Flectobacillus major DSM 103: one gene and its partners. The protein of the gene in region 3 binds, or shares a complex with, the protein of the main gene of each other region. Links are inferred from orthologs where the notes say so. Each region holds a gene or a part of one and is shown on either strand. Other genes may lie near its edges. The genes, in order: FLEMA_RS0122595, rplL and rpmB.

Evidence for each region.
Region 1: rpmB (region 3) and FLEMA_RS0122595 share a complex: the UniProt entries of both Escherichia coli proteins name them as parts of the 50S ribosomal subunit. The link is inferred for Flectobacillus major DSM 103 from one-to-one orthologs.
Region 2: rpmB (region 3) and rplL share a complex: the UniProt entries of both Escherichia coli proteins name them as parts of the 50S ribosomal subunit. The link is inferred for Flectobacillus major DSM 103 from one-to-one orthologs.

The regions. Positions count from the first base shown.
Region 1 is NZ_KE386491.1:2,910,752-2,918,179, reverse strand. The notes cover bases 2,903-5,804. They hold FLEMA_RS0122595 (type B 50S ribosomal protein L31), read left to right. Parts: upstream 2,903-4,181; coding sequence 4,182-4,427; downstream 4,428-5,804. Other genes in these bases: FLEMA_RS0122585 (GlmU family protein), read left to right, coding at 4,616-5,803; FLEMA_RS0122615 (ribonucleoside-diphosphate reductase subunit alpha), read right to left, coding at 2,903-3,404. Also shown: FLEMA_RS69645 (regulatory protein RecX), read right to left, coding at 321-776; more of FLEMA_RS0122615, read right to left, coding at 924-2,902; FLEMA_RS0122580 (DNA polymerase III subunit), read left to right, coding at 5,912-7,036; hemC (hydroxymethylbilane synthase), read left to right, coding at 7,139-7,428.
Region 2 is NZ_KE386491.1:3,917,164-3,924,555, forward strand. Bases 3,113-5,978 are described here. They hold rplL (50S ribosomal protein L7/L12), read right to left. Parts: upstream 4,803-5,978; coding sequence 4,422-4,802; downstream 3,113-4,421. Other genes in these bases: FLEMA_RS71860 (RNA polymerase sigma factor), read right to left, coding at 3,113-3,661; FLEMA_RS0139485 (DoxX family protein), read right to left, coding at 3,798-4,244; rplJ (50S ribosomal protein L10), read right to left, coding at 4,915-5,448; rplA (50S ribosomal protein L1), read right to left, coding at 5,451-5,978. Outside these bases: FLEMA_RS71855 (TonB-dependent receptor), read right to left, coding at 1-1,647; FLEMA_RS0139455 (FecR family protein), read right to left, coding at 1,800-2,924; more of FLEMA_RS71860, read right to left, coding at 3,068-3,112; more of rplA, read right to left, coding at 5,979-6,149; rplK (50S ribosomal protein L11), read right to left, coding at 6,170-6,607; pbpC (penicillin-binding protein 1C), read right to left, coding at 6,993-7,392. UniProt on the Escherichia coli protein: The binding site for several of the GTPase factors involved in protein synthesis (IF-2, EF-Tu, EF-G and RF3). Is thus essential for accurate translation.
Region 3 is NZ_KE386491.1:3,302,843-3,310,152, forward strand. The notes cover bases 3,094-5,877. They hold rpmB (50S ribosomal protein L28), read right to left. Parts: upstream 4,714-5,877; coding sequence 4,474-4,713; downstream 3,094-4,473. Other genes in these bases: moeB (molybdopterin-synthase adenylyltransferase MoeB), read right to left, coding at 3,164-4,294; FLEMA_RS70455 (endonuclease/exonuclease/phosphatase family protein), read left to right, coding at 5,019-5,877. Also shown: FLEMA_RS70450 (tetratricopeptide repeat protein), read left to right, coding at 154-1,557; FLEMA_RS0128695 (RNA polymerase sigma factor), read right to left, coding at 1,629-2,165; FLEMA_RS0128705 (head GIN domain-containing protein), read right to left, coding at 2,304-3,020; more of FLEMA_RS70455, read left to right, coding at 5,878-6,077; FLEMA_RS0128770 (M16 family metallopeptidase), read right to left, coding at 6,259-7,310.

The DNA of each region.
Region 1 (7,428 bases), 390 kb from region 3 along the record:
CCGAAATGTTTTCGGTAGGTAATCAGGCTTAAATAATTGCGTTGGACAAAAAAAAACCGACTCTCAGAGTCGGTTTGTGTATCATTAGTTTTTTGATTTTCAAAAATTGAGTCATAACACAACCGACCTATGCTTGTAAAGCGTAGTAGTAATATGCACGGTATGTGTTGATTGACTGGTTCATGACTTCAAAGGTAGTTTGAAAAAATTTATTTGACAAAGGTTTTTATAGAAAATTAGTATTCCAATTTTGGAAGCTTCTGAGTAATAGAATGTACTAGATACTAGCCTAATAGTTGCTTTGCCTGTAATTTTTGTTTTTACTCTTTGGGCCACTTGTTCAAAACCTCCCAAACCAAATCTTGTTCGTAACCTTTGCTTAGGGTATATCGTAATAATTTTTGTTTGACAACAAGTGGGTTTGTATCTTTTATTTCTGCTTGTTTTTTGGTAATTAATTGCTGTAGGGTATTGATATAATCATCATCATCAATTTCGTTCATGCCCATTTGTAGACAATAATCGGAAACACCTCGCATTTTGAGTTCCTGCCGTATTTTGAGACGGCCCCATTGTTTTACCCTAAACTTACTACCAGCAAAAACTTTGGCGAAGCGTTCTTCATTCAAATAGTTATTTTCGATAAGCCATACCACAATTTCGTCGGCTTCATCTCCCCAAATACCCCATTCATCGAGTCGTTCTTTTACTTCTCGGTGGGTGCGTTCTTGGTATGCACAAAAATTAGCTGCTTTTTTTAGGGCTTCTTTATTCATATTTTTCTAAAAACTTATCTTAGTCACGAAGGTATAAAAAACTAAACTATCTCAACGCCAAAAGCCCCCAATCCGAACAAGATTGAGGGCTTTTTTGAGGTTTAAACAAACTGCTGATGGCCGATTGCTCAAAGCCTCAAGCATACATTAAGACCCGCATGCTTCACAACCTTCTGGGTCGTCTAATGAACATTGCATTGCAGACCAATTTTGCTCGGTTACATTGTTGAGTCCAGCTATTGTAAAAGAGCTGGCTGATGCCTTGGCTTGTGCTGCTTGGTTAGCATAAGCTTCATAATTTAAGGCGTGTTCATGTACAACATTTGCATGTTCAATGGCTACATCGGCTTGCTTCTCAACAGTAAATTTGATAGCATCAGCTGCGGCTTTGGTACGTAAATAATACATACCTGTTTTTAAGCCTTTTTCCCATGCGTAGAAGTGCATAGAAGTCAACTTACCGAAGTTCGGGTCTTGAATATGGATATTCAATGATTGCGACTGGCAGATGTACGCTCCACGGTCGGCAGCCATTTCGATAATCGCTTTTTGTTTGATTTCCCAAACTGTTTTGTACAATTCTTTCAAATCTTGAGGGATTTCAGGAATAGATTGTACCGAACCGTTGGCCGAAATCAATTTGTTTTTCATGCTGTCGCTCCACAAACCTAATTTTACAAGGTCTTTCAACAAGTGTTTATTTACTACCGCAAATTCACCTGATAATACCCGACGAGCATAAATATTAGAAGTGTATGGCTCAAAACATTCGTTGTTACCCAAAATTTGTGAAGTAGAAGCTGTTGGCATTGGAGCAACCAACAACGAGTTGCGAACACCATTCTCTACTACTTTGGTACGAAGCGACTCCCAGTCCCAACGGCCAGAATCTGGCGTTACATCCCACATATCAAATTGGAATATACCTTGAGAAATAGGAGACCCCTGCCATGTTTCGTAAGGGCCTTCTTTAACGGCCAATTCCATTGAAGCCTCCATTGAAGCATAATAGATGGTCTCAAAAATATCTTTATTCAATCTACGAGCTTCCTCCGACTCGAATGGCATTCTCAACAAAATAAATACGTCGGCCAAGCCCTGAACACCCAATCCAATTGGACGGTGGCGAAGGTTTGATTTACGAGCCTCTTCTACAGGGTAGTAGTTGCGGTCGATAATCTTGTTGAGGTTTTTGGTGGCTACTTTGGTTACTTCGTACAAGCGAGTGTGGTCAAATTCAAAGAAGCCACGTTCGTTTTGTTTCAAGAATTTGGGAAGAGCCAAAGAGGCCAAGTTACATACTGCTACTTCGTCTTTTGAAGTGTACTCCATAATTTCAGTACACAAGTTTGACGACTTGATTGTACCCAAATTCTTTTGATTCGACTTACGGTTGGCGTGGTCTTTAAACAACATATAAGGCGTACCTGTTTCTGTTTGAGACTCAAGAATCTCGAACCACAAGTCTTGTGCTTTTACAACACGACGAGCCTTACCCGATTTTTCGTAACTAGTATACAATGCTTCAAACTCATCGCCATAAGTATCGGCTAGGCCTGGGCATTCGTGTGGGCAGAACAACGACCATGTATCATTGTCTTTTACACGTTGCATAAATAAATCAGGTACCCAAAGAGCGTAGAATAAATCTCTAGCACGTACTTCTTCTTTACCATGATTTTTCTTCAATTGTAAGAAGTCGAATATGTCGGCATGCCAAGGTTCAAGGTAGATAGCAAAAGAACCTTTGCGTTTGCCACCGCCTTGGTCAACATAGCGAGCAGTATCGTTAAATACACGAAGCATCGGAATGATACCATTGGATGTACCGTTAGTTCCTTTGATATAAGAACCCATAGCACGGATATTATGAATACTAAGGCCAATACCACCAGCCGATTGCGAGATTTTGGCGCATTGTTTTAATGTATCATAAATACCCTCAATCGAATCATCTTGCATAGTCAACAAGAAGCAAGACGACATTTGAGGTTTTGGTGTACCAGCATTGAAAAGGGTAGGAGTAGCATGAGTAAACCAACGTTCAGATAATAAATTGTAAGTTTCGAGAACCGACTCAATGTCGTCGACATGAATACCTACAGCCACACGCATCAACATGTGCTGAGGGCGTTCTGCAATCTTACCTTCCATTTTAAGGAGGTATGATTTTTCTAACGTTTTGAACCCAAAATAATCGTAGCCAAAATCACGGTCATAAATAATAGCTGCATCTAATTCGCCCGCATGCTTTTTAATGACATCATATACTTCTTTCGACAACAAAGCGGCATTTTCGCCAGTTTTGGGATCAACATAATTGTAAAGGCGTTTCATCGTTGCCGAGAACGACTTTTGGGTATTCTTATGCAAGTTAGAAATGGCAATTCTTGCCGCCAAAACTGCATAGTCTGGGTGTTTGGTTGTCATGGAAGCTGCCGTCTCAGCTGCCAAATTATCTAATTCAGTTGTGGTAACGCCGTCATATAAGCCAGTAATAACTTTTTTAGCTACTTCTAGCGGCTGCACAAAGTAAGGGTCGAGGCTGTAGCAAAGTTTTTCGATTCGGGCGGTAATCTTGTCAAACTTTACAGACTCTCGTCTGCCATCTCTTTTGATAACGTACATATTAACTATTGATTTTAGGGGTTAAAGGTTAGCCACCAACAGAATATAATTGTTAATGAATCTTCAGTCCTTAATTTGAATATTATTTTATTTGCGTAGCCATATTAGCAAGCTACTGTGTTTTAGCTTTTAATCGTTGAAAATAACAATATTAGTGTAATATTATTTTAATAAATCAGTAATTAACTGGCCTAGATACTCTGTAATATCACCTTTCTTGTTGATGTTTTATTACAGGCTTGAGATTGATTGCTCCTATTTTAGCTTTACAAAAGTTTGATGCATCAAGGTACTTTCTATTAACCAAAATAGTTTTCTTAATAAACAATTTAATGCTCAATACGAGCGGGGATGTTTGGACTTCAGTAAGGCTTTTTGTTTTTCAAAGTTACTAATTTTATGTACCTAACGCAATGAAAAAAATCATCTGTCTGATTAGTGTACTCAAGCATTTATTCATATTGTACAACTCAAACTTTAGATAATCAGTTCACTAGGCAAACCTCAACTTGGAATATTAATAGAATAATTTTTTTTAAAAAAAATCTTAACCTAGTAAATGGTTGTTTATGAATAATTTCCTAAAAAAAAGTTTTTGAAAGCACTAAAAAAAATGTAAATTTGCGTCCCGTTTCGAGGCTCTTATTTGTGAAACGTTATTGCCTTATCCTCAGATAATTGGCCTTTGAATAACGCAAAACTCCCACCCACGAATAATCGAAACGCTAAATCATAACCCGAGACGGCAGGGAATCGTCTCAAAATCAAAATATTTCAATGAAAAAAGACATTCATCCTAATTACAGACCAGTGGTATTCCACGATTTGTCTGCTGACCACAAATTTTTGACTCAGTCTTGTGTAAACACTACTGAAACAACTGAATTTGAAGGCGAAACTTACCCAGTGTTCAAAATCGAGGTTTCATCGGTATCTCACCCTTTCTATACTGGTAAAAACGTATTGCTTGACACTGCTGGACGTGTTGATAAATTCTACAAACGTTTCGGTCAGAAGAAATAAGCAAACTTACTCGTATCGTTTAGGTATGGCATTAAGTTTTCAAAGCCTCTTAGATTCGTCTAAGAGGCTTTTGTTTTGAACAGAAGATTAATAAATTTGTCGTAGTAAAGTAATATATTACCTGTTTTTTGCCACCCAATGAGCAAAAGTATCGTAAAAACGCATATACAATAACGCTAATATACCCGATGAATTACGTCTTATTCGATGACCCAACTTTTAGGGCTCAACTACTTCCCTTAACTTTTATTCGCCCTGTTTGTGAAATCCGTGTGGGTATCGATACCATCACAGAAAAATGGGAGCACTACTTAGCTACTAAGGTTTCGTTTGCTACACAACCCTATCTGCAAGCCAAATATCCACTTGTCGATAGTCAAGATAATCTATTTATTAATGGTTCTTTGTGTCCTGATTGGGCCCTTGTTGAGGTTTTGGCACAATTGCCTCCCAATACCGCTTTGGTACAAGATACTACTTTATTGGGCTATCGTGGACAAGAACTACCCACCGATATTGCCCATCTGAATACCCTTTACTACCACAATTCGGTACGTTTGATTAAGCATATTACCGATGTTTTTTTGATGAATGGCGACCAAATTAAGGCTGACTTTGAGCGTCTTACCAAGGGGCGTACTTCTTGTTCTATTACCGACCGTTTTACGGCTATTTATAACGAGTCTCAAGTCTTTGTAGAGGAAGGAGTAAACATCAAGGCCGCAACGCTAAATGCTGAAAAAGGCCCCATTTATATTGGCAAAGATGTGGTAATTATGGAAGGAGCTAAAATCCAAGGGCCATTTGCTATTTTGGAAGGCTCTGTTATCAATTTGGATGGAAAAATGCGGCCCAATACAACCATTGGTCCTGGCTGTAAGGTAGGAGGCGAAGTAAGCAACTCGGTGATTTTTGGTAATTCCAATAAAGGGCATGAGGGCTTTATGGGTAACTCGGTGATTGCCGAATGGTGTAATTGGGGAGCCGATACCAATAACTCAAACCTGAAAAATGATTATTCTAATGTAGACCTGTGGAGCTATGTTACTAATCGTTTTGAAAACGCTGGATTACAGTTTGTTGGACTCATTATGGGCGATCACTCTAAGTGTGGTATCAATACAATGTTCAATACTGGAACGGTGGTTGGCATAAATTGTAATATATTTGGGGCAGATTTTCAGCCCAAGCATATTCCTTCGTTTTCGTGGGGAGGAAGTAGTGGTTTCAAAACGTACCATCTTCGTAAGGCCAATCAAGTAGCTAGAGCAGTGATGGAAAGGCGTGGACGAGATTTTGACGAAATCGAGGAGAATATCCTAAAGGCTGTTTTTGAACAAACCCAGCTCCCTAAAAATGTTCTGAGCAACGAATAAAACGCTCAATACCAAACTGTGTTTGTTGAAAATGGTAAAATACAACTTTATATAATAGCAAATATTTGTAAACCAGTTGGTTATATTGGTTCATCCATAAAACTCATTATGCTTTTTCAAGAAATACCTGGTTTAGAAGCCATCAAACAAACCCTTATTCATTCGGTACAGTCTAATCATGTGGCTCATGCTCAGCTATTTCATGGTACGGTGGGTTCTGCTAATTTGGCTTTGGCTTGGGCGTATGCAACTTATATCAATTGCGAAGATAAACAACCTAGTGATGCTTGTGGAAAATGTGCGTCGTGTGCTAAAATGAAAAAATTGGTTCATCCTGATTTCTACCACATTTTCCCGACAGCTACTACCAAGAAAATAAAAGAAGCCGATTCAGAGGCATATATGCCTCTTTGGCGTAACTTTTTGGCCGAAAGTCCTTATGGACAATTACCCGACTGGCTCGAACACATTGGGGTAGAAGGTAATAAGCAAGGTAATATTTCGGCAGAAGAAGCACGAAAGATTATCCAGAAAATATCTTTGAAGGCTTTTGAGGCTGAATACAAAATTTTATTGATTTGGCAACCCGAAATGCTAAACCAAAGCTCGGCCAATGCTCTTTTAAAAATACTTGAAGAACCACCAGCCAAAACGCTCTTTTTGTTGGTGTGTAACGATGCCAACAAATTGCTTACAACCATTCTTTCTCGGACTCAGAAGGTAAGCGTTCCTCTTTTTTCGGATGAAGACGTTGTGCGGTATTTAGTAGAAAAAAAGCAAGTTGAACAAACTAGAGCTCGTCAAATTGCGTATCTCTCGGAGGGCAACATGAGCAAAGCCTTATCTTTGGCTTTCAAGGAATTGGAGGGAAAACACCTTTGGTTTGCCAACTGGATGCGAATGTCGTACAAAATGGATATTGCAGCACTTATCAAGCTGGCCGAAGAGTTTGATGCTTTTCCGAAGGAAGACCAAAAAGGCATGATGGAATACGCCTTGAATATTTTTAGGGATTTGTTACTTTGGAAAAATGGAGCAGAAAGTTTGGTACGTTTAGAGGGCGACGAGCTTATATTTGTTCAAAATTTTTCAAAAGCAGTTAAGCTTCAAGCTATAGAATATATTGTTCAGGAGCTAACCCAAACACATTATTATTTGGAAAGAAATGCTCGTGCCAAAATTTTGCATTTAGATTTATCTTTGCAAATAGCACAGCTTTTCAAAAGATTTTAATAACAATACCTTTACGATGATAGGTTGCTAAAAGCTTATTCGGTAACTTATGAGTTTTTTAATAAATTTTCAAAGAGTCCCAATTACTTATTACAAATCAGCATGCAAACAATTAAACTTGGAACGAGAGGGTCGAAATTAGCTTTATGGCAGGCTTATTTTGTCAAAGAAACATTAGAAGCAGGTGGGTTACCTGTCGAGATTGTGATTATTGAAACAAAAGGCGACAAAATTCTGGACCGCTCGTTGTCTAAAATAGGTTCAAAAGGCGTTTTTACAGAAGAACTAGAAGAAAAACTCCTGTCGGGCGAAATTCATATTGCACAGCATTCGGCCAAAGATTTGCAGTCTGATTTGGGTGAAAACTTTGAAATTATTGCTTTTACCGAACG
Region 2 (7,392 bases), 610 kb from region 3 along the record:
TTGTTCTAATTCCATACGCCCACGAAATGCTTGGATATTTCTTTTTCTATAGCCATTTTCGGGTAGTGTCAAATACGATGGGCCATTAGAATATTCGCCATTCGACCACTTGATAGGTGTTCTATTAGGTGGAATACCCGACATCCATCTAAAAACTTCTTCCGAGGCCACGTTGTTAGTTTTTTCATCTCTGCCCGACAAATCAAACGAAAGCTTGGTTGTACTAGTAACGTTGGCATCTATATTTGACCTAAAGTTGTATCGATTAAAGTCATTAGAAGGAATAATACCATCTTGTTTTAAATATCCCGCCGAAGTAGCATATCGTACCTTATCTGAGCCACCAGTAGCCGAAATAGAATAGTTACGAACCATGGCTGATTTTTTAAGAACCGAAAACCAGTCAGAATCAGGGTGTGTGTCTGGGCTTGAGTGAGTGCGGTATTTTTCTAGGTCGTTTTGCGAATACATAGGTTGTTTGCCATCGTTGGCCAAGGCTTCGTTGTAAAGCATAGCGTATTCGTAAGAATTCAAAAACTCAGGATTGCGTGTTCGCTCTTGTACACCAACATTAGCTGTAAAATCAATTTGCATTTTGCCCTCTGCTCCTCTTTTGGTAGTAACAAGAATAACCCCGTTACCAGCACGAATACCAAATACGGCCGCACTAGCTGCATCTTTTAAAATAGAAAAAGATTGGATTTCGCTAGAATTGAGCTGTGCAAAATCGCTTGACGAACGCACAATCCCATCAATTACATAGATTGGCGATGAATCACCAATTGTACCAATACCCCTAATCAAAATATTGGATGCGTCTTTGCCTGGCTCGCCCGAACGCTGTGTAGCGATAATACCCGCTGCCTGCCCAACCAAAGAGTTGCTTAGGTTGGGAGAAGGATTACTAGCAATGGCTTTTTGACTTACATCCGATACCGCCCCAGCTATCGTACTTTTCTTTTGAGTACCATAACCTACTACTACTACTTCATCGAGGTTACCAATATCGGCTTTTAATACAACATTCAGTGATGTTTGCTTACCAACAGCCACTTCTGCTTTGAGGTATCCTACAGAGGTAAAAACCAGTACGACATCTTCATTAGGAATACTGATTCTGAATTTTCCATTGGGGTCGGTTGTTGTTCCACGAGTCGTTCCTTTAATCTGGATACTTACACCAACGAGCCCCTCGCCTTTATCGTCGGTTACTGTACCTGTGATGGCCTGCTCGATAATTTCTTCTTTGGGATAAATACTGACTTTGGTTTCGGTAGAGGACCGATTTTTCCTTTTCAAAAGAATCTGTTGTCCCGAAACTTCATAATTGATACTTAGTGGCGACAAAAGGTCGGTAAGAACTTCTGCTAAAGGTCTGTCTTCAGCATCAATAGATACCCTTCTTTTCGAGTCGATCAACTCTGGACTATACATAAAATTGATACCTACAATTTTTTCAATTTTTTGCAAGACATCTTCTACCTCATCTTTTTTCAGATGCAGTGTCACCTTCTTGTTCAGCAAATCTTGTGCTTTAGTGTCGTGTGCCAATGAGAAACTCATACACAAAACAGATAAAGCAATTTGCAATAAACTGATTTTCATGATTTTTCGTAAAATTTGATACGATGGCAATTTTTTTTTCATACTTTTGGGTAATTTGTTAATTGGAACGAATTGGCAAAGGAATCCCCTCATCCATTTCTGGATGTTTGTGTCGAAGCAAAGTGGAGGGGACATTGGGGTGAATGATGCGTCAACATCATTCACCTTTTTTATTGTTTATGTATGTTTAAAAGTTAGTTACAGGGTTTTCCCGAAATAATAATTTGGCCATCTGTTATTTCATAGCTGGCATCTATAATCGTACAAATCCATTTAATTTTTTCATTCAAAGGTTCTGTACCCAATTTAGCGGTGATAGTACATTTGCTCATGACTTGCTCGTCGAATACAATATCTATTCCGTATTCTTTTTCCAGCTTTGTAAATACCTCGCTGACTGGCGTTGCATCAAATACAAGCGACTGAGCTTCATTTTTAAGTGCCAAAGCTGTAGGCGGAGCTTGTATTTCAGTTTTTGACAAGGTATTGTCATTGCGTTGATAAATTATTTGCTGATTAGCTGTTAGTACAACACCTGAAAGTTCTTTGTCATCGAGCTGCTGAATCGAGCCAAGCGTATTTTGTGTTATTACGGCTACTCTTCCTGTTTTTACCATCACCTTGACTTCTTCCAAATCATCGAAAGCTTTAATGGTAAAACTTGTTCCTAGTACCTTGGTGACAATATCTTTGGTAAATACCAAGAAAGGCTTTTGTGTATTTTTGGTTACTTCAAAAAAAGCTTCACCCAACAAAAAAACCTCTCGCTTTTGAGCATTGAATGAATCATAGTATTTTAGGCGGCTTCCTTTATGCAATACAATAGTACTGCCATCGGGCAGTACAACCAGTTTGTTGAGTTGTGTATTATTGTTAATCTCGGTAAAATGCTCTTTGTTATGCGATTGGGTTAAATGCTCTTCAAAGCTTATTTCTTGAGCTGTGGAGGTTTTTTTTTCGTTGAAAAACCACCATATTCCCAATACAAGCAATACAGATGCTGCTATTGCCCAATATTTATATACAGCTATAACCGCTGCTTGCTCGTCTTTTATGGGCAAGTTTTCCTCACGTTCACGTTCTTTGGCTATCGACAAAGCTCTAGTAACCTGATTGTCGATGTATTCGTTATTTAGCTCGATGGGTTTACCTTCCAAATTCAGTAGCAAAGAACGTAGTTGTTGTAACACTTCGGGCTTAACGAAGTTGGCTTCTGACCATTTATCCCAGAAAACCTCATTTTGATGACGATTTTCATAAACCCATTTTCTAAAAGAAGGGTCATTGAGTAATTCTTCAAAAGTTGTTTTTGTGTTCATAAAGCCTTTTAGGTTGTTGCATTTGATGTCTCCCCTTGCAGTTTCTATTGCTAACATCCCCAAACCTATGTTTGGATACTCGCTAAAAGACAATTTTTTTTAAATAAATTTATAAAAAAACAAAAAGAAGACAGAAAAGCTCTTTAGCTGCATATCCAGCATAGAAAAGGAATGATTATTTCCCAGTTTTCACGGAGTTTGATTAGGGCTCTTTGGATGATATTACTTACCGATTGCGGTTTGATTTGAAGCAGTAGAGCGATTTCCTCAACCCGAAGGTCTTGATAAAATCGTAGATAGAGGATTTCTCGTTGCCTTTCGGGCAACTGTTGTAGCGAGCAAGACACCTTCTGATGAATACTATTGAAAGCCTCATTTTCTATCAGCGAGGTTTCTGACGAATCTTCAAAGAGCGTATCATTGAAATTTTCTTCAAGCGGAATAGCCTTGAACGTTTGGAGTGTTTTGAATAGTTGATTTCTAAAAGCTTTGAGCAGATAAAACTTTACTGATTCAACTTCATTTAGCGAGCTACGACGAAGCCAGAGTTTGATGAGTAAATCCTGAATGGCATCTTCTATAATCTGGTTATTAGAAGTGAATTTACCGCCATAATGAACCAACGTTTTGTAGAACTGTTTAGAGAGCTGAGTAAAAGCCACTTCATCGCCTGCTCTAAAGTTGTTCCAGAGCATTTGTTCATTTAGTGATTGTGAGCTTTTAAGAGAGTTGGTCATATTTCAACTAAAAATTTACACGAAATAACCAACAATATCTAAAAATAACAATACTTTGATAGATTCTAGCTGTTTTGTCCCCTAATTATTACATAAAAATACCCGAATAGGGTAATTCGGGTATTTGACAGAAGTATTATTTCTTGCCTTTGGGCGTGTGGGTGCGAGCGTATTCGTCAAAAGAAAATTTACCTGAACCAGCAATCGCAAATATGATAAGTAAAATGAGAACAATCAACGAAAGCCAAAGCTCAGAATTGAGATAAGAGAAGCCATTGCGTAAGTTGGTAAAGAATACAGCAACAAATAGAATAGGAATTTGAAAAACTGAAGCCGTACGAGTCATACAGCCAATGGCAATCATTAAGCCACCAACCAAATGGGCAAAGGCTACATAGTGTACCGCCACAAAAGTCCAAGCATTGAAGTGTAGGCCTTCGACAAGATTTCCTAAATAGGTAGTGTCACCAATAAAACTAACTCCTTTGAGAAAGAGTAGAACCCCAAGCGAAATCCGTACGATGTCGAGCCATGCAGGGTGATGGGAGTCGCCCCAATGTTCTATTTGTTCGATAGTTGTCATAGCAGTAAAAGGTTTGATTTAGAGAAAGTTAGCGAAAAAAATATAGAAAGTCAAGACAATATGATACTTTTTCAGCAGGAGTAATAGAAGGTACAAAACAATGAGGAATAGCATAAAAACAAAGCGAGCCATAACCGTAGTTATGACTCGCTTTAAAGGACTGTATATTGGTGTTAATTACTTAACTTCAACTTCAGCACCAGCTTCTTCTAAAGATTTTTTCAAACCTTCAGCTTCTTCTTTAGAAACGCCTTCTTTGATAGCTTTTGGAGCTCCGTCAACTACTTCTTTAGCTTCTTTCAAGCCAAGACCAGTTAAGTCTTTCACCAATTTAACTACTGCCAATTTGTTAGCACCAGCAGCTTTCAAGATTACGTCGAAAGATGTTTTTTCAGCAGGAGCTTCAGCAGCATCACCAGCACCACCACCAGCTACAACTACTGCAGCAGCAGCAGCAGGTTCGATACCATACTCATCTTTCAAGATAGCTGCTAATTCGTTAACTTCTTTAACTGTTAAATTTACTAATTGTTCAGCGAATGCTTTTAAATCTGCCATTTTATTAAGAGATTTTAATTGTTTACGATTTTGATTATTATACTATATGCGTTTATTGTACTTGGAAGCCTTTATAAATTTGAGCTTACCTAAGCAAGCATCAAATTGGTTATTAACCTTCTCTTTCCGATAAAGTTTTCAAGATACCTGCCAATTTGCCGCCGCTGCTTTGAAGAGCAGAAACAACGTTTTTCGCAGGAGATTGCAACAATCCAATGATGTCGCCAATCATTTCTTGTCTTGACTTCACGTTTTCAAGAGCTGCCAATTGATCTTCTCCGATAAACAAGCCACCTTCAATAGAAGCACCTTTGAAACGGATTTTATCTTTACCAGCTTCCTTCTTGAAATCTTTGATCAATTTTGCAGGAGTCTTAGGATTTTCAGGAGAGAAAATCACACCAGACATTCCTTTTAAAACTGTATCATTGAAAGGAGTATAGTCAGTTCCTGTAGTTTCAAGAGCCTTAGCAATCAAAGTATTTTTTACGATACGATACTCTAAGCCACGTTGAAAACAAAGTCTTCTGAATGCGTTTACTTCTGCAACGGTCAACCCAGCGGTATCAGTGATGTAGAAGTATGGAGTAGCAGCGAACTTTTCGCTCAACTCTCCAATAATTACTGCTTTTTCTTCTTTAGTCATGATTACAAACCGTTAACTGTTGCTTTATCAATTTGAACACCTGGAGACATCGTAGAAGACAAGTTGATTGACTTCACGTATGTTCCTTTAGCTGAAGATGGCTTCAATTTTACCAATGTATTGATAAGTTCTTGAGCGTTTTCAGCCAATTTAGCAGGGTCGAAAGACACCTTACCAATTGAAGTATGGATGATACCAGTTTTGTCAACTTTGAAGTCGATTTTACCAGCTTTCACTTCTTTAACAGCTTGTCCAACCTCCAAAGTAACTGTTCCTGATTTAGGGTTTGGCATCAAACCACGAGGGCCTAAAACACGACCTAAACGACCGATTTTAGCCATTACAGTTGGCATAGTGATGATTACATCAATATCAGTCCAACCTTTCTCGATTTTTTGGATATATTCGTCCAACCCAACGAAGTCAGCACCAGCAGCTTTTGCTTCTTCCTCTTTGTCAGGAGTGCAAAGTACCAATACACGAACATCTTTACCTGTACCGTGTGGCAAGGCAACAACGCCACGTACCATTTGGTCAGCTTTACGTGGGTCAACACCCAAACGAACGTCGATATCCACAGAGGAATCAAACTTCGTATATGAAATCTCTTTCAATATCTCTGCCGCTTTCGTAAGTGAGTACGCTTGCGTTGAGTCATATTTCGAAAGAGCTTCTTTTTGTTTCTTTGTTAACTTAGCCATTATTCTTTTCAATTTGAAAATTAGAAAGGTTTTTCTCCTGTTACTGTAAGACCCATAGAACGAGCTGTACCAGCTACCATGCTCATTGCTGCTTCTACTGTGAAACAGTTTAAGTCTGGCATCTTAGTTTCAGCAATCGTACGAACTTGGTCCCAAGTTACAGAACCAACTTTTTTCAAGTTTGGCTGAGCTGAACCAATTTTTACCTTAGCAGCTTCCAACAACAAGATTGGAGCAGGAGGAGTTTTTACTACGAAATCAAATGATTTATCTTTGTAGTAAGTAATTAATACAGGTAGAATTACACCTGGTTTATCTTGTGTTCTGGCATTGAATTGCTTACAGAACTCCATGATATTCAAACCCTTAGAACCCAAGGCAGGACCGATTGGTGGTGAAGGGTTTGCGGCACCACCCTTGCACTGCAACTTAACGTAGCCAGCTATTTCTTTTGCCATTTCTTTGTAAAATCTTTAAGTGTTGGATTTGTGATTCCTAGCTGACAGAAATACCTGTACGGCTAGGTTTCATAGCTTGACTTCTCTCTGCCAGTGGGGGTGGAAGCGTTCCCTACCTGATTGAAGCCGGGTGTTTCGATAAGAAAATTTGTAACTGAACTTTCTGATTTACAGTCTTTTGCCTAATTATTTAATTGGGCATTTGTTCGCTGCCTACCGAAACGGACTGCAAAATTACGGCTTTCTTATTAATTTACAAATAGTTAGCAAAAAAAAATGGATATTTTGCCGATTATTTCACAACATTCTTCCTAAATATGCTATATCCTTTCATGAAATGCCTCTATCGGGGCTATCTGGGGCTTTGGAATAGGGCTTGTTGGGCTTATTCTTTTTTTACCTTGATCCAAATGTTAGTATTTCGGCCTTTGTCGTCGGTACATGAAATTTTAACTTTTCCCGATTCGGGCCTAAAAAAGATGGCTTCGGTGGCAGGGGCTTTTTGTAGTAGCTTGTCGTTGATATACCAGTATACCGCTTTGATGTCGTTGCCTGCCTGACAGCTCAGCATAAGCTTGGGGGGGTCATTGGCTGCCAAAATATATTCTGCTCCGTCGGTTGGGTACGATATTATGGGTGCATTGCTATTAAATACATTGGTGCATTTGGGGTTATGTGGTGGTATACGGGCATATTGAATATGTTTGCTTTCGTACCAAGTAATAAGTTCGGGGGCGTAATTGGGGTATCGCTTTTGAATAGCTCCGCTGTCGGGCAGGCAAACA
Region 3 (7,310 bases):
CCTTTGTACTTCTGAAGACTCACATTTGTATTCTTTTGTTCATAGGATTTTATGAACACCCCCTTACTTCTATATTACTGGTCTTTTCCTCGCTAGGAAACAGGCTTTTTATTGCATAACCACAACTTTAGTTTCAACAAAATAACACTTAACATGAAAAAAATATTACTCTCGTTTCTTTTTGCCCTATGTAGCTTGGCTATTTGTACCGCACAGGATGTCAATACGGCATTGCGTTATCTCAAGATTGCCAATACACTTCGTGAAGTCAAACAATTTGACCAGTCAGAAGATTACCTCAACAAAGCCCTAAATATGGTAAGAGGTCGAAGCGAATACTGGGAAGCGGCAGTATACGAAAATTTAGGTTTTTTGTACCGTGACCAAGAAAACACCTTAGAAGCATCTCGAAATTTCACCAAAGCCATCGACCTATACAAGAAGCTTAAAATGGCTATGAGTGAAAAGGCTATTACACAACTACTAGATGGGATGAAAGAAGCCGAAGAGCTCTATGCTGGTATCGACGTAGGCTCGAAGGGAGTTAAATTAAGTATTATCGGTGTGACGGTTTCACCTAAAAAGGGACTTACTTATACCCTCAAAAAAAGTATGTCTATCAATACCGAGCCAAGTGCCCTAACGCCACAGGCTATCAAAGAAACAGCTCAGGCGGTCAAAGACCTTGTTGATACAGCAACCGTCAGAAATAATGTTATTTCGGATAGGATGTTTATTATTTTGAGTAGTGGCCTCAAACAAGCTACCGACAAACAAGCAGGAAAAGAAGCAGAACTAATAGCAGCGATGAAAGAAGCATTAAAAAATCCGAGTCAAAAAATTGATATTATTTCGGCTGAAGATGAAGCTAAATTTGGTGCTTTGGCAATGGTAGCTCCCGAACTACACATTTCGTCGTCGCTTATGGATATTGGCGGTGGTAATATGAAAGGTGGCTATTTGCTAAACCGAAACAAGTTTGAATCGGTCAATTTTCCTTATGGCACAAAAGCTTTTGTTAAAATTGTAAAAAAGAAACTACCAGATGCCAATCTTGAAGAGTATACCAAGGGCGTAAACGAAGAGGTAAAAGTAGTCGGCGAAGAGCTTTCGTTGGAATTGAATAGAAAAGTTGGCTTCAAAAACCGTAAAAATGTATTTTTATTGGGAGGTATCGTATTCGTAATGAATGCTTTTTTACATCCAGAAAGAGCTAATATTGTAGGTCGCCCTGTAGAAGTAAGCATAGATGACGTTCGGAAATTTAGACAAATGAGTGCTAGTAGCTACGAAGAATTGATTAATCCTGATTTTTCGAGAATCACCGACCCAGCCATCCGTCAAGTAGCCGAGGAAGATGTAAAAAATATCACTACCAAAATCTATAATCAACAAGATATTATTGCAGGTGCGGCTTTGCTCGAAACACTTATCAAAGAAATGAATCGTGATGGCGTACAAAAAAGGTTCTATTTCATTAAAGGAGGCGACGTTGCCTGGATTAGCGGCTATGTATTCAAACTAATTTCAGACGAATATCAAACCAAAAAAGAGTAACAACCAAACCTTCCAATTTATACCTCATAAGATAGGAAACAGTGTTTTTCTACCTTATGAGGTAATTCAATTTAAGCGGCATAGTTGAGTTTATAGTGGGCTGTACTAAGTAAGTTCTCTATTTTATGAACAGCAATAGAATAAGTAGCTTTTAAGGCTCCTACCGAAGTTCCTGTAATTCTAGCGATTTCTTCGTATCGCATTTCATCAAAATACCTCATATTAAAAACCAATCGTTGTTTGTCGGGTAGGGTTAATATGGCTTTTTGTAACTCTCGCTGAATTTCGTCACCGCTAACCAGCGAGTCGTGGTCGATACCGCTCGCAAAAGTTTCGGTATAATCCTCTATTTCACAAAACTGCATCCGTTTTTTGGTTCTCAGAAAATTCAAACATTCGTTGGTAGCAATTCTGTACATCCATGTAAAAAACTGAGCATCTCCTCGGAAAGTGTCTAATCCTTGCCAAATTTTCAAAAAAACCTCTTGCGTCAAATCGTCTGCATCGCTATGATTTACAACCATTTTTCTAATATGCCAGTATATTTTACGCTGATATTTTTGAATCAACATATTGAATATGGAGAGATTATCTTTAGGAGTACTCATTTGAACAAGCGTTTAGATTTTCTATTTGACAAATTTGCCTCTAAAAACAAAAATGCTTTATGACGGTGTTCATAAAGCATTAATGATTATGGTCAGGTTATTTAGAAACGCCTTACTAACTCATTCTGGTATTTTGATTTAGTTGGAATGCACTTCGCCCCCCAAACTTGATTTTACATTACGTTGGCTAGGGTTACCTTTATAGCTAATAGTACCCCCTGTGCCAGCCGAAGCATCTAGTATTTTATTGGCATTAACTTGGGCTACGCCACCAGTATTGGCCTTTATATCTACTTCGTCGCTAGACAAATTATAAGCAAAGAGTTCGCCTCCCGTATTTACTCGGGTTTGTTGATACGTTGCTTTACCCTCTAATTTAACAATAGCTCCTTGTACACTTGTTAGTTCGAGGTTATTTACTTTTACCTCAAATTTGACAATTGCACCCGAAGCAGCGTCAATAGCGAGGCGGTTTCCTTCAAGTACCTGAGCAGCTGCAAGCTCGGCACCACGACTTGCCTTTATACTAGACAACTCGCTGATATACTCTACCTTTACCTTAAACTGCTTTTGAGGCTCGGATTTTCTTTTGTTGTTATCTTTATCAGTAAGTTGTTTAAAAATTTTCGTTTTTACTGAAAGCTCGCCACCCGATACCTGAATCGTTAAGTCGTCGATATTGGCACCGTACAAAGCCTCGGCTGTTACCTTATTAACATTGCCTTTTACAAGCTCAACTTTCATAATACCTTGCATATCTATTTTGCTAAACGATTGCAAAGTAAGTTCCTGATTTTGTTGTCCAAAAGCTATTACCGAGACCGCAGTCATGAGTAATACGAGTACGCTTTTCATTGTTTTCATAACGTTGTTTGCTTAATTGAATGCTTATATATTATAGGAAAAATACGAGTAAGTAAATGAGTTACTAGGTATTTGTTTGGCTCATATTCTTACAATTTTATTAGATGCAATAATCAACGCTAAGGTTGCATGCGTTAGTACATTGGCATAGTTTGGTCTATTTCATTGGCCCATTCATTTATTCCTCCTTCTAAATTTATAAGATTTTTGAATCCATGATTCTGCACCAAAAACTCAATTACCGAAGCCGAACGCATACCATGATGACAATACACCACAACGGGTTTGTCGCGAGGAATATGCTTGATATTATTGGGTATGCTATTCATAGGTATCAAAACCGAGTTGGCAAGGTGACAAATATCGTATTCATACAGATTTCGGACATCTAGCAATACCAGTTCTTTGTTTTGCACAAGCTGGTCGTGGAGTTCTTCTACGGTTATGGTTTTCATGATATTATCGGTACTACAGGCCGCAATATCGTCCGATTCGGCATGGTGTTGTTCTATTAAATGCTCGGCATCGGCACGACGTTTTACTTTAATTTTTTGGGAAGTATTTTCTAGTAAATCAACCATCAAAAACTCACCACTAAGGACTTTTCCTATACCAGTAATCATTTTTACCACCTCGTTGGCTTGGTACATACCGAGTGTACCAGGCAAAATACCCAATACTCCGATGGCAGCACAATTAGGAATTTCTAAATCAGAAGGCTGTTCAGGAAAAAGGCAACGATACGTAGGCCCCAAAACACCATTGTTATCTTTAAAATTGAATACCGAGACTTGCCCCTCAAACTGATGAATAGCTCCATAAACAAAAGGTTTTTGGTGTTTCACACACATATCGTTGATAAGATAACGAGCCGAAAAATTGTCGGTACAGTCTACCACTATATCGTACATCTTAATAAACGCCTCGGCATTCTCTTTTTTGAGCTTTTGGTTTACAGCCTCTATTTCGATAGTATCGTTCATCTGAGCTAGGCGTTTGGCAGCGGTAGTGGCTTTAGGTTTGCCAATATCTTCTGTTTTGTAAAGCACCTGTCGTTGTAGATTGGTTAGGTCAACCACATCGCTGTCCAGAATTCCGATTTTTCCAATACCAGCGGCTGTCAAATACAACAAAACAGGGCATCCTAGCCCTCCAGCTCCTATTACTAGCACTTTGGCGAACTTGAGTTTTTGTTGTCCTTCAAGCCCAATTTGAGGCAATAATATATGTTTTTGGTAACGTGTTTTTTCGGCAGATGTTAACATTGATTTAGCTAATAGTTTCTGAGATTCAAGGACAAAACAACAGTGATGAATACACACCTATTGAGTAACGAAATTTGTCGCTATAATTGTTCGGTAGAGGTATAAAATAAAAGCCTCTTTGTAACATAAATTACAAAGAGGCTTTTATAACTAAATGCCACAATAAAGGGCAAATATAACTAAACAGATAAAGTTCCTTTACGAGCAGCAGCAATCAAAGATGCTTCCAAACCTTTCTTGTTGATAGTACGGATAGCTTTTGCTGAAACTTTCAAAGTTACCCAAACGCCTTCAGATTCTAAATAGAATTTTTTAGTGTGCAAGTTCGGGAAAAACTTTCTCTTAGTTTTGTTATTAGCGTGAGAAACGTTGTTACCCACTTGTGTTTTCTTTCCTGTTAATTGACAAACCTTCGCCATGATAAAAATGCGTTAATTGTTATGTGTTAATCGCCTCACTATCAAACAATTCTTTAGTACGTCTGAATTTTTTGTTTTTACAAACAAGAAAAATCGTGCTATAATCCAGAATTAATCTTACGCTTTAATCGGCGATGTAATAGACTTGATTATCAGTGATTTCTGAAATTGGAACGCAAAAGTATGAATTATTTCGTAAACTAGCAATTTATTATGCAAAGTTTTCTACTATCTTATCAAGTTTTCACGATTTCTATCGTTTTTGATAGAAAAGATGCCAAATTTGCATTATCAATCAGCATTTTATGATAAAAAAAATCGCCTCTTCATTACTTTGGCTTAGTAGTTTACCTTTGTGTATGTACACTTTAGTGGTGTATTTGTTGGGCTATACTATTGTTTGGGAACACTGGATTGCAGGCTTTGCCATGATGTCTATTCCTGTTGCTCAGCTTGGCTGCCTAGTTGTAGGGCTTGTTTGGCTTTATGTCAAGCCTTCACGGGCATTATTACCACTGGTAGTATTACTAATGGGCTGGCCTTTTATTATGAGAACGTTCCATTGGTCAAGTAACAATGAGACCCTCAGTAACGAGGATTTACAGATTTTGAGTTATAACGTCTATAGCTTTGAAACGCCTGATGCTAGTACCAAAGATAAGGCTATTCAATATGTAGCCGATTTTGATGCCGATATAAAATGTTTTCAAGAATTTAGTAAGGTGTATTTACAGTCGGGCAAGCCCGCGGTAAAATGTGTTGAGGAAAATTTGAGATACCATGCCATCAATGCCGATGAAAGCCGACATTATTCTGGACTAGCCATTTTCTCGAAATACCCTATTATTCGTAAAAAAGGAAAAGTATTTGCAGGAAGTAATAGCAATGGCTATATCTATGCCGATATTGTACGCCACGATGACACCATTCGGGTAATTAATTTACAATTGCAATCGATGGGTATTAGGTTGGGCAAAGTAGTAAAGGTTATCAAAGATTATGACAAAGCAAAGCAAGAAAGTAAAGGGGTTTTGGCCTCATTGAAAAAAGGTTTTATCGACCACTCGCAGGAAATCAAGTATATCGAAAAACTGATAGACGAAAGCCCTTATCCAACTATTGTTTGTGGTGATTTCAATGAAGTACCTTATGGATTGGCATACGGCCATGTAAGAGACCGCCTAAAGAATGCCTTTGAAGAAGCTGGCAACGGCTTTGGATTTACGCTCAATAGAAGCCCAAGATGGGTACGAATTGATAATCAATTTTATAGTGAAGGTATCCAAATCAAAAATTTCAAAACGCACAATACTATCAAATACTCTGACCACTACCCTATTTCGGCAGTGTATCAAGTAAAATAACAAACATAAGTCATTCCAAATATTTAGAACAAACAAGGCGGTCGAAAAACTAATTTCGACCGCCTTGTTTGATTAATAGTCAATAAATGCCTTACAGTTGTGGGCTTTTTTCAATAAATACAAACAAAAAATTATCTCAAAAATCGGGATAACTCATGTTTGTGTTTAATACCAAGTAGCTTTATTTGTTTTCGGGCAATAATATTACTTTAATAAAATCATCCCCTAAATATTTGTTAGCAGCTAGCTTGGTACTTGGTACAGTTACTTGCTTCATCAAAGCCTCTTCGTTGAGTACATCTTTTGCATTTTCGCCGTACTGATATTGACCTTGCAAATAGCCCAACCAGAAGCCATTTTCACGTAGTTGTACTTCCAATTGTCGCTTTGCCTCGGCCTTGAATTTATCAATATCGGTTTGTTCTGCTCCTTGTTCTTTTACCTTTTTGATTTCTGCCAATGTACGAGTTATCAATTTATCTACATTTTCGGGAGCACACGCAAAACCTATGCGGAATGAATAGCGTGCCGATGGTATTTTAGTGGCCGAACCGCTCACTTGTACACCATAAACCCCAGCTTCGTCTTCTCTTAGTTTTTCAATCAATTTGATTTCCAATACTTCAGCCAAAGCTTCTACCTGCTTATCGTTGGAGGCATTAAATACAAAATCGCCCGACCAAACTAGCGTTACTCTTGCTTTTGGTTCAGTTCCTTTGTAAACTGTTTTTTCAACCTTGCCCTTTGGCGGATTGATGCCTAAGTCTTTGTAAGTTTCTTTGCGTTTGATAGACGGCAAGCCTCCTAAATATTTCTCTAGCAAAGGTTGTGTTTCTTTCAAATTGATATTTCCTACCAAAAAGAAGGTAAAATCAGAGGCATCGGCAAAACGTTCTTTGTAGATAGCAAATGCCTTATTGGCATCAATCTTTTCGATACGCTCGGCTGTAATAGGCATATTTCTTGGATTGTAACTGGCCAATACAGCTGTTAATGAGTCGCTGTACACTTTTTCAGGGGTTAACGTTTTTTGTTGACTCACCAAGGCTTCTCGCTGATTACCCAAGAAACCTTTTACAACTTCGGCATCCAAGCGGGGCTGAGTAAAGTAGCTATACACCAATTGCAAAGCCGTTTCAAAATCTTTTGGTGACGACGACCCATTAATACCTTCGCTTGTGCTACCAATATAAGGCGATATTCTGACCGACTTACCCGTCAATAATTTGCGTA